2 regions of the Mesorhizobium sp. 8 genome follow, and region 2 is predicted to be linked to the other one. Evidence: predicted binding sites of a transcription regulator. Region 2 holds the regulator's gene; the other holds the start of a gene.
The links. Region 2 encodes LexA, which represses DNA repair genes until DNA is damaged. Its sites were predicted from a motif close to TGTTCNNNNTGTGTTCNG; they were not measured.
Positions count from the first base shown of each region.

Region 1: a site for LexA is predicted at 2,449-2,466, ahead of FGU64_RS13585 (helicase-related protein). Genes of this name have one in related genera too.

Region 1 covers NZ_CP040914.1:2,783,438-2,790,931, reverse strand. The annotation lists gene FGU64_RS13585 (helicase-related protein) at 1-2,298, opposite strand, end outside; gene phbB (acetoacetyl-CoA reductase) at 2,965-3,690, opposite strand; gene FGU64_RS13575 (acetyl-CoA C-acetyltransferase) at 3,810-4,997, opposite strand; gene phaR (polyhydroxyalkanoate synthesis repressor PhaR) at 5,252-5,866, shown strand; gene FGU64_RS13565 (dipeptidase) at 6,021-7,073, shown strand; gene FGU64_RS13560 (methyltransferase) at 7,409-7,494, shown strand, end outside.
Region 2 covers NZ_CP040914.1:825,390-832,883, reverse strand. The annotation lists gene gltX (glutamate--tRNA ligase) at 1-1,202, opposite strand, end outside; gene FGU64_RS03845 (ComEC/Rec2 family competence protein) at 1,299-3,884, shown strand; gene lexA (transcriptional repressor LexA) at 3,907-4,644, opposite strand; gene glp (gephyrin-like molybdotransferase Glp) at 4,759-5,964, opposite strand; gene moaC (cyclic pyranopterin monophosphate synthase MoaC) at 5,961-6,467, opposite strand; gene trpC (indole-3-glycerol phosphate synthase TrpC) at 6,470-7,285, opposite strand; gene trpD (anthranilate phosphoribosyltransferase) at 7,289-7,494, opposite strand, start outside.

The DNA of each region.
Region 1 (7,494 bases), 2.0 Mb from region 2:
CGGACGGATCAGATCGGCGAGGCGTTCGAGGATATCGACGCGGACGGCGCGGCGGCCGAGGTTGCGATAACCGGCGAGCCGATAGAAATCCTTGTCGAAAGACTGGTTGACCACCATCGAGGTGCGCCCCGATGCGAGCGCATGGACGACGTCGCCGAAGCCGAGCTTGTCCTTGCCGTCGTTCTGGAGCGCCCACAAAAGCGTCACCAGCCCGGCCGGCGCCGGCTTGATCAGCGCCGGGATGAAGACGTGGTAGGCGCCGAAGCGCACGCCGAGCCGGCGAAGTGCTGCGCGCCCCTCCTGGTCGAGCGAGCGGATGTCCTCGGCGATCTCGCGGCGGTTGATCAGGCCGAGGCTTTCGACCAGACGAAAGGCAATGCCGCGCGCAATGCCGGTCAATTGCTCGGCAGTCTTCAGGTCGGCCAGCGGCTTCAAAAGGCTTTCCACCTGGAAATTGACGAAGCGTTCGGCGCGCGCCTGTACCTTGTCACGGGCAGCCCCTTCGAGCTGCTCGTCGGCCAAAAGGATGACGCGCGGCTTCAAGACATCCTCGCCAGCGACCAGCGTGCCGATGGGTGCGCCGATCCAGCGCAGCGTGCCGTCCGAGGCGAGCGCGATGTCGCCGTTGCCGGAAGCGGCGAAACGCTCCGCACGCGCCTCGAACTCGGCCGCCAGCGCCTTCTGCGCGGCGGTCTTCACCGCCTTGGCGTCCTCGCCGCCGGCGCTGGCGTCGGCGGTGAAGCGGAACCCCTGGAGTTCACCGACATGGTGGCCCTCGACGAGGACCGTTCCGTTCGGATTGATTTCGGCATCAAGCATGGTGTTTTCTCTAAGGCGCCGCATGAGGACGGAAGTCCTGCGGTCGACAAAGCGTTTCGTCAAGCGCTCATGCAGCGCATCCGACAATCTGTCTTCGATTTCCCTGGTCTTTTCCTGCCAGTGTGTCGGATCGGCAAGCCAGCCGGGGCGGTTCGACACGAAGGTCCAGGTCCTGATCTGGGCGATGCGATGCGACAGCGTGTCGATGTCGCCTTCGGTGGTGTCGGCGCGGCGCACCTGCTCGGCCATGTAATTCTCGTCGACATGACCATGCCGGGCAAGGTCCATGTAGATGGAGGCGATGAGGTCAGCGTGCTGGGCCGGCGCGATGCGGCGGTAGTCGGGCAGGGCGCAGGCTTCCCACAGGAGCTCGACCCGTTTCGGGTTCGTGGCCAGCGCGCGGATCTCGCCGTCCTTCGACAGGAAGTCGAGCGCCTGCGCGTCCACCGCCGGCAGCGCCCGCGCCAGGCCTTCGACCGGCGCGTTGGTCTCGATCGAGCGCATAAGCGCGTCGAGCGAGGAAAAGTCGAACCGCGCGGTGCGCCATTGCAGCACTTTTACCGGCTCGAAATCGTGCGCCTCGAGCTTCTGGACGAGGTCCTCGTCGAACGGATCGACCCGTCCGGTGACGCCGAAGGTGCCGTCGCGCATGTGGCGGCCGGCGCGGCCGGCGATCTGGCCGAGCTCGGCGGCGGTGAGCTGGCGGTACTGATAGCCGTCGAACTTGCGGTTCTGGGCGAAGGCGACGTGGTCGACGTCGAGGTTGAGGCCCATGCCGATGGCGTCAGTGGCGACCAGATAGTCGACGTCGCCGGACTGGTAGAGCGCCACCTGGGCGTTGCGGGTGCGCGGCGACAGCGCGCCCAGCACCACGGCGGCGCCGCCCTGCTGGCGGCGGATCAGTTCGGCGATGGCATAGACCTCGTCGGCCGAGAAGGCGACGATGGCGGTGCGGCGCGGCAAGCGAGTCAGCTTCTTCGAGCCGGCATAGGCGAGATGCGACAGGCGTGGCCTTGTCACCACCGAAACGCCCTTCAACAGCTTTTGCAGGATGCCGTGCATGGTGGCGGCACCCAGCAGCAGCGTCTCCTGCCGGCCGCGAAGGTGCAGGATGCGGTCGGTGAAGATGTGGCCGCGTTCGAGGTCGCCGGCAAGCTGCACCTCGTCGATGGCCACGAAAGCGGCGTCCGTCTCGCGCGGCATCGCCTCGACGGTGCAGACCGAATATTTCGCGCCGGCCGGCTGGATCTTCTCCTCGCCCGTGACCAGCGAGACCTTGTGGGCGCCGACCTTCTCGCAGAGCCGCGCATAGACCTCGCGAGCCAAAAGCCTCAGCGGCAGGCCGATAACGCCGCTCTCATGCGCCACCATGCGCTCGATGGCGAGATGCGTCTTGCCGGTGTTGGTGGGGCCGAGCACGGCGGTGACGTCGCGTCCCGACAGGATCAGCGGCTCGGTGGATTGCGGGCGAATGTTCATCGGTTCGGGGGATCGCCTCATGGTCGTACGGGGCGGACTGCCGTGACAGGCGACACATAGGCATTCGCGGCGGCGGGTGAAAGCGCAATGTTCAACAGGCGGTGCAAAACGACCTTTGAAACGGCCTCTCTATGCGTCGGAGTTAACAGATGGAACGAGTCTGGAACGAATCAGCGACGAATCGCTGACTCAGGCGGATTCACGCTTCGTTCACGGCTAGATGTGGATCGCGGCGAAGTGGTCCGTACCACATGCTGAATCAGCGGAACGGCCGGCCGGCCGGAATCCGCTGTCGGCGTTAACCTTTGCCGGCGTGCTTCTGCCGGCGACCCGGCGGCAGGTGCGGGTCGCCAAGTAAGATTATGGATTCGTTGATTTTTCCTAACGGGAATTAACGGAAGCCGAGGCCGGAAAGCCTGCCGTCGTTAACGTTTCGACCAAAGCCGGAACGAATCGGCGACGAATCAGAGATGGAACGATATTCCCGTTTCGTTCACCCCAACATCTTGTGTTGTCCACAGGCTATCCACCGAGGATTCACAGCTTGGGTAACGGTGACGGCGCGATCTCCACCGCCGGCGTTAACGTTCGCGTGCCGTATCGGCACAGCGGAAACGAAAAACGGGCCGCCGAAGCGACCCGTTTCTTAACCGGCTTTCCGTCGGTTCAGGCGAAATACTGCCCGCCGTTGGCTGAGATGGTGGAGCCGGTGATGAAGCCGGCCTCCTCGGAAGCGAGGAACACCACGCAGCGGGCGATTTCCTCCGGTTCGCCGAGGCGGCCGACCGGGATCTGCGGGATGATGCGCTCGGCCAGCACCTTCTCGTCGATGGCCTTGACCATTTCGGTGGCGATGTAGCCGGGGCAGATGACGTTGACGGTGATGCCCGCGCGCGCGCCTTCCTGAGCCAGCGCCTTGGAAAAGCCGATGTCGCCGGCCTTGGCTGCCGAATAGTTCGCCTGGCCTGCCTGCCCCTTCTGGCCGTTGATGGAGGAGATGGTGATGACGCGGCCGAACTTCCTGTCGCGCATGCCGCCCCAGACCGGGTGCGTCATGTTGAAGACGCCGCTGAGGTTGGTGCCGATCACCTCGTTCCACTGCTGCGGTGTCATCTTGTGGAACATGGCATCGCGGGTGATGCCGGCATTGTTGACCAGCACGGCCACCGGGCCTAGGTCCGCCTCGACCTGCTTGACGCCGGCGGCGCAGGCGTCGTAGTCGGCGACCGACCATTTGTAGGTCTTGATGCCCGTCTCCGCGGTGAATTTTTTCGCCGCCTCGTCGTTGCCGGCATAGTTCGCCGCCACCGCATAGCCGGCATTTTTCAGCGCGATGGAAATGGCGGCGCCGATGCCGCGCGATCCGCCGGTGACGAGTGCGACTTTGGTCATGAATGGTTCTCCTCCCAAATTCAGGGGAATACGGGAGTAAGGGAATAGGGGAGAGCGGTCGGTTCCGCTTCTTCTTCCCTTATTCCCCTACTGCCATATTGCCCTATTCCCTTATTGCCTCAGTTCATCGCTTCCACGCACATCGCCACGCCCATGCCGCCGCCGATGCACAGCGTCGCCAGGCCTTTTTTGGCGCCGCGCCGCTTCATTTCGTGGACGAGGGTGTTGAAGATGCGGGCGCCGGAAGCGCCGATCGGATGGCCGATGGCAATCGCCCCGCCGTTGACGTTGACGATCGACGGGTCCCAGCCCATGTCCTTGTTGACGGCGCACGCCTGCGCGGCGAAGGCTTCGTTGGCCTCGACGAGATCGAGGTCGCCGACCGCCCAGCCGGCCTTTTCCAGCGCCTTGCGCGAGGCCGGGATCGGGCCGGTGCCCATGATCGCCGGATCGACGCCGGCGGTCGCCCAGGAGGCGATGCGCACCAGCGGGGTGAGGCCGCGGCGCACCGCTTCGGCCTCGGTCATCAGAAGCGCGCCGGCGGCGCCGTCGTTGATGCCCGACGCATTGCCGGCCGTGACCGTGCCGTCCTTCTCGAAGGCCGGCTTCAGCTTCTGCATGGCGTCGATGGTGGCGCCGTGGCGGATGTATTCGTCCTGGTCGACGACCGTGTCGCCCTTGCGGCCCTTGACGGTGAAGGCAACGATCTCGTCCTTGAACCTGCCGGCCTTCTGCGCGGCTTCAGCCTTGTTCTGCGAGGCAAGCGCGAACTTGTCCTGGTCGTCGCGGGTGATCTGGTACTGCTTGGCGACGTTCTCGGCGGTGGTGCCCATGTGGTAGCCGTTGAAGGCATCCCACAGGCCGTCCTTGATCATGGTGTCGATCATCTTGTAGTCGCCCATCTTGACGCCGGCGCGCAGGTGCTCGGCATGCGGCGACAGCGACATGGACTCCTGGCCGCCGGCGATGACGATCTTGGCGTCGCCGGTGGCGATCTGCTGCATGCCGAGCGCGATGGCCCGCAGGCCCGAGCCGCAGACCTGGTTGAGGCCCCAGGCGGTCGTCTCCTTCGGCAGGCCGGCATTGATGGAAGCCTGGCGCGCCGGGTTCTGGCCCTGCGCCGCCGTCAGCACCTGGCCGAGGATGACCTCGTTCACCTCGCCCGCCTCGACGCCGGCCCGCGCCAACAGCTCGCGGATGACCGCCGCTCCCAGTTCATGGGCGGGGGTGGCCGCGAAGGCTCCGTTGAACGAACCGACCGCGGTGCGGGCGGCGCTGGCCACGACGATGGCATTGGAAGCGGGCATTTTTATCTCCAGGCTCCGGGAACGTTGGCTATCCTGACGACTTTTCTTGACCTTTCACGCCTTCGAGTCAAACCGGAAATCGGCCGCTTCGGCCCTTGCATCGCACAACGAGGCGATTGCTGCGCAGCATTTTGCCGGCTTGCGCGCTCCCGCACCGCACAAAGGTCTTGGATTCACGCCGGTTTTGCGTCTATCCTCGACCTTAGTTCAATTCGTCGCCGGCTGCTTACGCGCCGAAATCCGGGGAGGATGGTATGGCGGCAAAAGACGAACCGGTGGTGATCAAGAAATACGCCAACCGGCGCCTCTACAATACGGGCACCAGCACCTACGTCACGCTCGAGGACCTCGCCGAGATGGTCAAGCGCGGCGAGGACTTTTCCGTGCAGGACGCCAAGACGGGCGAGGACATCACCCATCCGGTGCTGACCCAGATCATCTTCGAGCTGGAGAACAAGGACGGGCAGAACATGCTGCCGATCCCGTTCCTGCGCCAGCTCATCGCCTTCTATGGCGACCAGATGCAGATGATCGTGCCGAGCTTCCTCGAACAGTCGATGATCGCCTTTTCGAAGGAGCAGGAACGCTTCCGCGAGCAGATGAAGTCGCCGATGGACATGATGAAGCTGGCGACGCCGATGAAGGCGATCGAGGAGCAGACGCGCCGCAACATGGAGATGTTCCAGAACGCCATGCGCATGTTCACGCCCTTCCCGGCGGCGGGAAGCGCGACGCCGGCCGCCGGCGCGCCGGAACCTGCAAGGAAAGACGGGGCGGAAGGCACGGAGGCGCCGGAGAAATCCGACGACCTGCAGGAACTGAAGGAACAGATCGCCGCCATGCAGCGCAAGCTCGACCGCATGTCGTAGGCAGTGGTCCTGGCCGCCCGGGCGAATCCGGACGGGCCAGTCACAAGCGCGGCATGCCATCTGGCCTTTGCATGCAGCCTTTCTCCCGCCTAACCTAGCCCCGCATCCTGCAATCGGGCCGCCGCAGGCGTCCCAGCCAAGCCGAAAGCCGACCATGACCGACCAGACCCTCGTCCCCGTCTTCGACGGCCACAACGACACGTTGCTCAAGCTCTACAAGGCCAAGGAGGCCGACAAGGAGAAGCTGTTCATCGACGGGTCTCCCGCCGACTGGCACATCGACCTGCCGCGCGCCCGCAAGGGCGGCTTCGCCGGCGGCATGTTCGCCATCTTCCCGCCTTCGCCGGAGAAGCGCCGAAGCGGCGATATGTTGAGCCATGACGAGCCGCTGCCGCCGCAACTGCCGCGCGCGACGGCGATCGATTCCACCATCGGCATGGCTTCGATCCTGTTCAAGCTGGAGCGCGCCGGCGCACTGACGGTCTGCCGCAACGCCGCCGAGGTGCGCGCCGCCGTCGCCAGGGGCGTGCTCGCCGCCGTCTTCCACATCGAGGGCGCGGAAGCGATCGGCGCCGACCTTTCCATGCTGGAGGTGCTGCATGCCGCCGGCCTGCGCTCGCTGGGCATCGTCTGGAGCCGGCCGAACATCTTCGGCCACGGCGTGCCGTTCCGCTTCCCCTCCTCGCCCGACATCGGCGACGGCCTGAGCGACGCCGGCAAGGCGCTGGTCAAGGAATGCAACCGGCTGAAAATCCAGATCGACCTGTCGCATCTCAACGAGAAGGGTTTTCGCGACGTGGCGAAGCTCTCCGACGCGCCGCTGGTCGCCACCCACTCCAACGTGCACGCCATCTGCCCGCATTCGCGCAACCTGACCGACTGGCAGCTCGGCGCCATCCGCGACAGCGGCGGCATGGTGGGCCTGAACTACGCCACCGGCTTCCTGCGCGAGGACGGCACCATGAACGCCGATACGAGCCTCGACCTCATGGTGCGCCATGTCGATGCGCTGCTGGCGGCGCTGGGCGAAGACCATGTCGGCCTGGGGTCCGACTTTGACGGCGCGATGATCCCGGCGCCGATCGGCGACGTGTCCGGCCTGCCGAAACTGATCGACGCCTTCGCCCGACACGGCTACGGGCGCGAGCTGATCGAGAAAATCGCCTGGAAGAACTGGGCCGGCGCTTTGGAAAAATCCATCGGGTGAGAAGCTGGTCGCCGAAGGCGATCCGTCGTGCCGGTGGCACGACGGAAAGCTTCGAACGCCGGGGAGCTGCGAAGCAGCGGGCCCCCGGCCGGGCAGCGGTGAAGCGCGCAGACGTAGCCCTCTCTCTTGAGGGCATGACTGTCGCATAGCACGCATTACCCCCTCTCCGTCTCGGGCTACGCCCGATCCACCTCTCCCCCACTTCGTGAGGGGAGAGGATGGGTGCCAAGCCTGAGGCCGGCGTATCCTCTCCACCCGGAACGGGGGGAGAGGTGGCGCGCGAAGCGCGACGGAGAGGGGGGCGAACCTCATGTGTGATTCTCATGGACGCCCCCATGACCGCCTCCCGTGACGCTTTCATCCTTGCCAACACCGCGCTGACGGCACCGCCGCATGTGCCGGAAATCTGCCTGCACCTTGC
Region 2 (7,494 bases):
GCCTTCAGGATGCCCCTGGCATCGGCATCGAGGATCGCGGCGGCCTTCTCGTCCAGCGTGAGCGGCCGGTCGGCGACGATGAACCAGGCGCTGTCGGCCAGTTCCACCAGCGTCTTGGCACGCTCCTTGAGGCCGGGCATGGCCTGGAGGAGCTGTGCCCTGGTCTTGTCGTCCAGCCTGTCCGCCAGCGCCTCGCCGTAGGGCAGGTGCGGCAGCGTCTTAATCAGGATCTTCGTCAGCGCCGCGTCGTCCATGGCACGCATGTGGACGCCGTTCAGCGCCTCCAGCTTGGCGAAGTCGAAGCGCGCCGCGCCCTTGTTGACATCGACGATGTTGAACCAGGAAATCATGTCGGCGATCGACATCACCTCGTCGTCGCCATGGCTCCAGCCAAGCCGGGCGAGGTAGTTGAGCAGCGCTTCCGGCAGGTAGCCCATGGCGCGATAGGCCTCGACGCCGAGTGCCCCGTGGCGCTTGGAGAGCTTGGCGCCATCGGCGCCGTGGATGAGCGGGATATGCGCCATCTTCGGCACCGCCCAGCCCATCGCCTCGTAGATGGCGGTCTGGCGCGCGGCGTTGGTGAGATGGTCGTCGCCGCGGATGATGTGGGTGACGCCCATGTCGTGGTCATCCACCACGACGGCGTGCATGTAGGTCGGCACGCCGTCCGAGCGCAGGATGATGAGATCGTCGAGGTCCTTGTTGGGGAAGCGCACCTCGCCCTGCACGAGGTCGTGCACCACGGTCTCGCCCTCGCGCGGCGCCTTGATGCGTACCGCACCCGGCACGCCCTTCGGTGCGTCTGCCGGGTCGCGGTCGCGCCACTGGCCGTTGTAGCGGGGCGGCAGGCCCTGTGCCCGCGCCGCCTCGCGCATCGCCGTCAATTCCTCCGGCGTCTCGTAGGCGTAGTAGGCCTTGCCGGCGCGGACCAGCTCCTCGGCGACCTCGCGGTGACGCGCGGCGCGCTGGAACTGGGAAACGGCGTCGCCGTCCCATGTCAGGCCGAGCCAGCTCAGGCCATCGAGGATGGCGGCGGTCGCCGCCTCGGTCGAGCGCTCGCGGTCGGTGTCCTCGATGCGCAAAAGCATCTTGCCGCCGGTGTGGCGGGCATAGAGCCAGTTGAACAGCGCCGTGCGCGCGCCGCCTATGTGCAGGAAGCCGGTGGGCGAGGGGGCGAAGCGGGTGACGACCGTGTCGGACATGGAGAAAGCTCGGGCTTTGTGCGGATGCGGCGCCGGACTTTCCCGCGCCGCGCGTTCATGTAGCATAGGAGGTCCACGGCGCAAGGGGCAGGGCCGATGGCCGGGCGGGACCGGGGAACGGAGCGCGGGAGAGGCGAAACGGACGGCGTCAATGAACGGGCGCTGTTTGCATCGCCGGCTGCGCACCTGTCAGCCGGCGGCGATCCTGCTTTGGAATCAGCTTTTCCCGGCCGATCCGACAATCCGGTGAAACCGGATGCCGCACTGTGGCGCTCTATAGTTGGTGACGAAGCCACGGCAGATCGGCCTGCGGTTGGCGATCAGGGGGCGGGAGAGCTCCCGGTTTCGCCATGGCGGATGCCATCTGTCCGCTTGCCGTCCATCCGGCGACAGGCTCGCCGGTTGGCGCGCATTCCCTCGCCGCGTGGCGCGGTTGCCGGTTTGGCGGCAGCGGCCGCGACGGAACTCGATCGTGGCGTTGCCTTCCTGCTGGTGCCGGTGTTCCTCTCCGGCGGCGCGATCTTTTACTTCTCGCTCGCCGCCGAGCCCGGCTTTGTCCAGCCGATCGCCTGCGCCGTTGCCCTTGTCGTGGCGGTGCTGCTGGCGCGCCCGCGTCCCCGCCTGCAACTGGCGCTGGCGGCCGCGCTGCTGGTGGCGCTGGGGGTGTTGTGCGCGAAGGTCGAGACCTGGCGCGCCTCGACCCAGATGCTCGGCGCAGAGGTGTCGACACGGCTGACGGGCCGCGTCGTCGCCATCGACGCCATGGCCAGCGGGCGGATGCGTCTCACCCTCGATGTCCTCTCCACCCGGCGCCCGACGCTGCGCTACCAGCCGGCGCGCGTGCGCCTTTCGGCGCGCGCCGTGCCTGCCGGGCTGGTGGCCGGCGATACGGTGAGCGGCTTCGTCCGGCTGTTGCCGCCGACCGGACCTGTGCGGCCGGACAGCTACGACTTTTCCTTCGAAAGCTATTTCGCCGGCATCGGCGCCAGCGGTTTCTTCCTCACCAACCCGAAGCTGGAGAAAGCGGTGCCGGCATCGCTCGCCGCGCACCTGCCGGGGATGGTGGAACGCGCGCGCGATGCCATCGCCGAGCGCATCCGCGCCGCCATCGGCGGACCGGAGGGCGAGATCGCCGCCGCGCTCATGGTGGGTGTGCGCGCCGGCATCCCCGAATCCATCAACGAGGCGATGCGCAAGACCGGCATCTACCACATCATTTCGATTTCCGGCCTGCACATGGCGCTGGTGGCCGGCACGGTGATGGCCCTGTTGCGCGGCGCCTTCGCGCTGTTTCCGAATTTTTCCTCGCGCCGCCCGGTGAAGAAATATGCGGCGGGCGCGGCCTTGTTCGCCATTGCGGCCTATCTGTTCATCTCAGGCGTGGTGGTTGCCGCCGAGCGCAGCTTCATCATGCTGGCGGTGATGCTGACGGCTGTGCTGTTCGACCGGGCGGCGCTCACCATGCGCAACCTCGCGATCTCGGCGATCGCCGTCATCGTCGTGTCGCCGCACGAGGTGGTCGGGCCGAGCTTCCAGATGTCTTTCGCCGCCACCGCGGCCCTTGTCGGCGCCTATGCCGGCTGGAGCGACAGGCGTGCAGCGCGCGGCGACCGGACGCCGCCGCCGAACCGTTCATGGCCGGGCGCCGTCGTGCACCGGATGGTGGCCGCGACCGCCGCCCTGGCGGTGACGTCCATCGTCGCCGGCAGTGCCACGACCCTCTATGCCATGTGGCATTTCCAGCGCGTGTCGCCGCTCAGCCTTTTCGCCAACCTGGCCGTGATGCCGATCGTCTCGGTGCTGGTGATGCCGTTCGCCGTGTTTGCCGCGCTAGCCATGCCGTTCGGAGCGGACTGGCCGTTTCTCTACGTCATGGGCAAGGGGCTGGCGGCGATGATCGCGATTTCCGGCTGGATCGCCGAGCGCTCGCCGCTCGACGCCGTCGGGCTGGTGTCTGTCCAGTCGGTCTTGCTGGTCACCGTTGCGCTGGTGATCGCCACCATGACGACGACGTGGCTCAGGCTGGCGGCGCTGCCCTTTGCGCTGGCCGGGCTGGTGACGATCCATCAAGTCAGGACACCGGACGTGCTGGTTTCCGAGGATGCGCGGCTGGTGGCGCTGCCCATCGGCGGCGGCGAACTCGCCATCAACCGGGCGCGGCCGAACGAATTCACCTCAGACAACTGGCGGCGCGCGCTCGACGCCGAGACGCTGGTGAAACCCGAGGCGCTCAAAGGCAAGGACATGCGCTTCGTCACCACCGACGCCGCGCTCGATCTGCCGTCCGGAACGCCGTTCCTGTGCGCGGGCAAGCTCTGTGTCGCCCGCCACACGTCCGGCGCTATCGTCGTGTGGGCGCAGAACGCCGACGACGCGCGGCCGGCCTGCGCCTATGCGGCGCTGATCGTCATCGCCGACGCGACCGCGAAAAATCCCTGTCGGAAGCTACCCGTTGCGGTCGTCACCGCCAGCGACCTGGCGCGCTCCGGCAGCGCGGCCATTACGTTCGATCCGGTCGCGGCCGACCGGCCGCCGCAGGTCGGTTTCGCCGTCGAGGAAAACTATCGCCCATGGCATGCCCAACGCGCCTTTTCGCGCGAGGCGAGGGGACTGATGCCGTATCAGCGCAAGACCGGCAACAAGAAACAGCAGCGGCGGAGGACAGGCTCACGGCCGGGATGACGGCGTCGGTGCCGCTGCTCCCTCAATACCGCCGGATCAGGCCGACCAGCTTGCCGCGCACCGAAACACGGTCAGGGCCGAAGATACGGGTTTCGTAGGCCGGGTTGGCGGCCTCCAGCGCGATCGAGGCGCCCTTGCGACGGAAGCGCTTCAGCGTCGCCTCCTCGTCGTCGACGATGGCCACGACGATCTCGCCCGGCGTCGCCGTATTGGCGTTCTTGATGATGACGGTGTCGCCGTCGAAAATGCCGGCCTCGATCATCGAATCGCCCTTCACCTCGAGCGCGTAGTGCTCGCCGCCGGAAATCATCTCGGGGGGGACGGTGATGGAATGAGTCCTGTGTTCGATCGCGGCGATCGGCACGCCGGCCGCGATCCGGCCCATGACGGGGATCGACACTGCCGAACCGGCGTCGTCATTGCCGGCGGCATGCAGGCGCTGCGCTTCCCTGGCGGGTCGTCCGGCGCCCGGACCGCCTTGCCCGAGGCCGCCCTGGATGACGCCCGGCGAAAACTTCCTCGCCGCGTTGAGGCCCGGCGCGATGGAATCGGGCAGCCGCAGCACTTCCAGCGCACGCGCCCGATTCCGCAGCCGGCGGATGAAGCCGCGCTCCTCCAGCGCCGTAATGAGCCGGTGGATACCGGACTTGGAGGCAAGGTCCAGCGCTTCCTTCATCTCGTCGAAGGACGGCGGGATGCCGCTCTCCTTCAGCCTTTCATGGATGAACAGGAGAAGCTCGTGTTGCTTGCGTGTCAGCATGGCGGACCCCCAGGCGCTCGAAACAGAATCGGAAAACAAACCCGGAACAAACACTATCTGTTCCAGTTGTGTTCCGCAACCGTTTAAAGTTTCATGAATGCCTTGACGATTTGTTCAGCGCAGCATCAGCACCGGGCAGGCGTCACCCTCGGCGGCGGCCGGCGCATGCGGCGCGCGCACGATCAGGCCGTTGGCGTCGGCCAGCTTGCGCAGCATCGAGGAATCCTGGATGCCGAAGGGCGTGGCAACAAGACGCCCGTCGTCCTCGCGCACGACCGCCCTGACATAGTCCTCGCGGCGGTCGTTCTCCCGCATCGCGGCGCCGAGGTGGGCGATTCGGATATCTTGCGCGAAGGGACGGCCGCCGAGCTTCGCCAGAAGTGGTTTTACGAAAAGCTGCGAGCACACCAGGCTGGCGACCGGATTGCCGGGCAGGCCGATGCAGCGGATGGCGCCCATGCGGCCGAACATCAGCGGCTTGCCGGGGCGCATGGCGATCTTCCAGAAATCCAGCGTCATGCCTTCGCCGGTCAGCACGTCGTGGACGAGATCGTGGTCGCCGACGGAAGCACCGCCCAGCGTGACGATGACGTCGGCGCCCGCCGCGACGGCTTGTCGGACCAGCGCCGCGATGGCCTCCTTGCGGTCGGCGGCGATGCCGAGGTCGAGCGCCGTAGCGCCCACCGAAGCGGCGGCGGCGGCGACGCCATAGGCATTGGAGGAGATGATCTGGTCGGGGCCGAGGGCGTCTCCGGGTGCCACCAGTTCGTCGCCGGTGGCGATGATGGCGACCAGCGGGCGGCGCACCACCTCAAGACGCGGGTGGTTGGCGGATGCGGCGAGCGACAGTGCCGCCGGATCGAGCAAGCGCCCTTTTTCCAGAAGCAGGTCGCCTTCGCGGAAATCCAGCCCGGCACGACGGATGTTGCGCTCGGCGGCGGTGGGCTCCAGCACCTCTATCGCGCCGTCGCCGAGAGCGCGCACGTTTTCCTGAATGACGATGGTGTCGGCGCCGGCCGGCAGCGGCGCGCCGGTGAAGACGCGCACCGCCTGGCCCGGCCCGACCGTGCCGTCGAACGCGCGCCCGGCCGGGGCGGCGCCGATCACCGTCAGCCGGGCAGGGGCGGTGGCGACGTCGGCGGCGCGGGTGGCGTAGCCGTCCATGGCCGATGCGTCGAACGGCGGCTGCGTGCGCAGGGCCACGACCGGCTCGGCCAGAACGCGGTCATGGGCTTCGTGCAGGGCCACGCTTTCTGCCGGCAGCGGCTCGACGCCGTCGAGCAGGCGGGTCAGCGCTTCCGCGACAGGCACCAGCGTCATCGGCCTGCTGTCCCGTCTTCGTCAGCTTTGTAGCTGCCGGACTTGCCGCCGGTCTTCTCGACCAGCCTGATGCCGGAAATCGTCATGGCGCGGTCGACCGCCTTGGCCATGTCGTAGATGGTCAGGCAGGCGACGGACGCGGCGGTCAGCGCCTCCATCTCGACGCCCGTCTTGCCGGTGACGCGCGCCAGCGCCGTCACCTTCAGGCCGGGCAGCGCCTCGACCGGTTCGATGTCCACCGAAACCTTGGTCAGAAGCAGCGGATGGCAGAGCGGGATCAGTTCGTGCGTCTTCTTGGCGGCCATGATGCCGGCAATGCGCGCCGTGCCCAGCACGTCGCCCTTTTTCGCGTTGCCGGCCACGATGGTCGCCAGCGTCTCGCGCTTCATCGAGACGAAGCCTTCGGCGACCGCCGTGCGCTCAGTCTCGGCCTTGGCGCCGACGTCGACCATATGCGCCTCGCCCCGGGCGCCGATATGGGTGAGGCCGGAAGCGCCGCTCATGGTCAGGCCTGCGCCGCCATCGCGGCATCGAGGCCGAGCAAGGCGCGGGTTGCCGCCGTCACGTCGGGCTGCCGCATCAGGCTTTCACCGACGAGGAAGGTGCCTATGCCCACCTTCTCCAGCCTCCGGCAATCGGCATGGGTGAAGATGCCGCTTTCGCCGACAAGCAGCCGGTCGGCCGGCACCAGCTTCGCCAGCCGCTCGGAGGTTTCCAGCGTCGTCTCGAAAGTACGCAGGTTGCGGTTGTTGATGCCGATCAGGCGGGACGACAGTTTCAGCGCCCGCTCGGTCTCGGCCTCGTCATGCACCTCGATCAGCGCGTCCATGCCAAGCTCGGTCGCCGCATCCTCCAGCGCGCGCGCCATGGCGTCGTCGACGCAGGCCATGATGATGAGGATGGCGTCGGCGCCCCAGGCGCGCGCCTCGTAGACCTGATAGGGATCGAACAGGAAATCCTTGCGCAAGGCGGGCAGGGCGGTCGCCGCGCGAGCGGCGGCCAAAAATTCCGGCGCGCCCTGGAAGGAGGGCGCGTCGGTCAGCACCGACAGGCAGGCGCCGCCGCCGGCTTCGTAGGCGCGGGCCAGCGCCGGCGGGTCGAAGTCGGCGCGGATCAGGCCTTTCGACGGGCTCGCCTTCTTCACTTCGGCGATCAGCGCGAAGCGGCCTTGCGCGCGCTTGCGCTCGAGTGCCGCGCGAAAGCCGCGTGGGGCGTCGGCGTCCTTCGCCCGCGCCTTGACCTCGGCCAGCGGCAGGCGCGCTTTGGCGGCGGCGATCTCGTCCAGCTTATAGGCTTCGATCTTTTTCAGGATGTCGGTCATGGCCTATTCGTTCGACACCTTGACCAGCTTTTCCAGCACGGCATGCGCCTTGCCGGCGTCGATAGCCGCGGCGGCCTCGGCGATGCCGTCTTGCAGTGTCGCCGCCTTGCCGGCGACGACGAGGCCGGCGCCGGCATTCATTAGCACGGTGTCGCGATAGGCGCCCGGCTTGCCCGAGAGCACGCCGCGCAGGGCCTCTGCATTGTAGG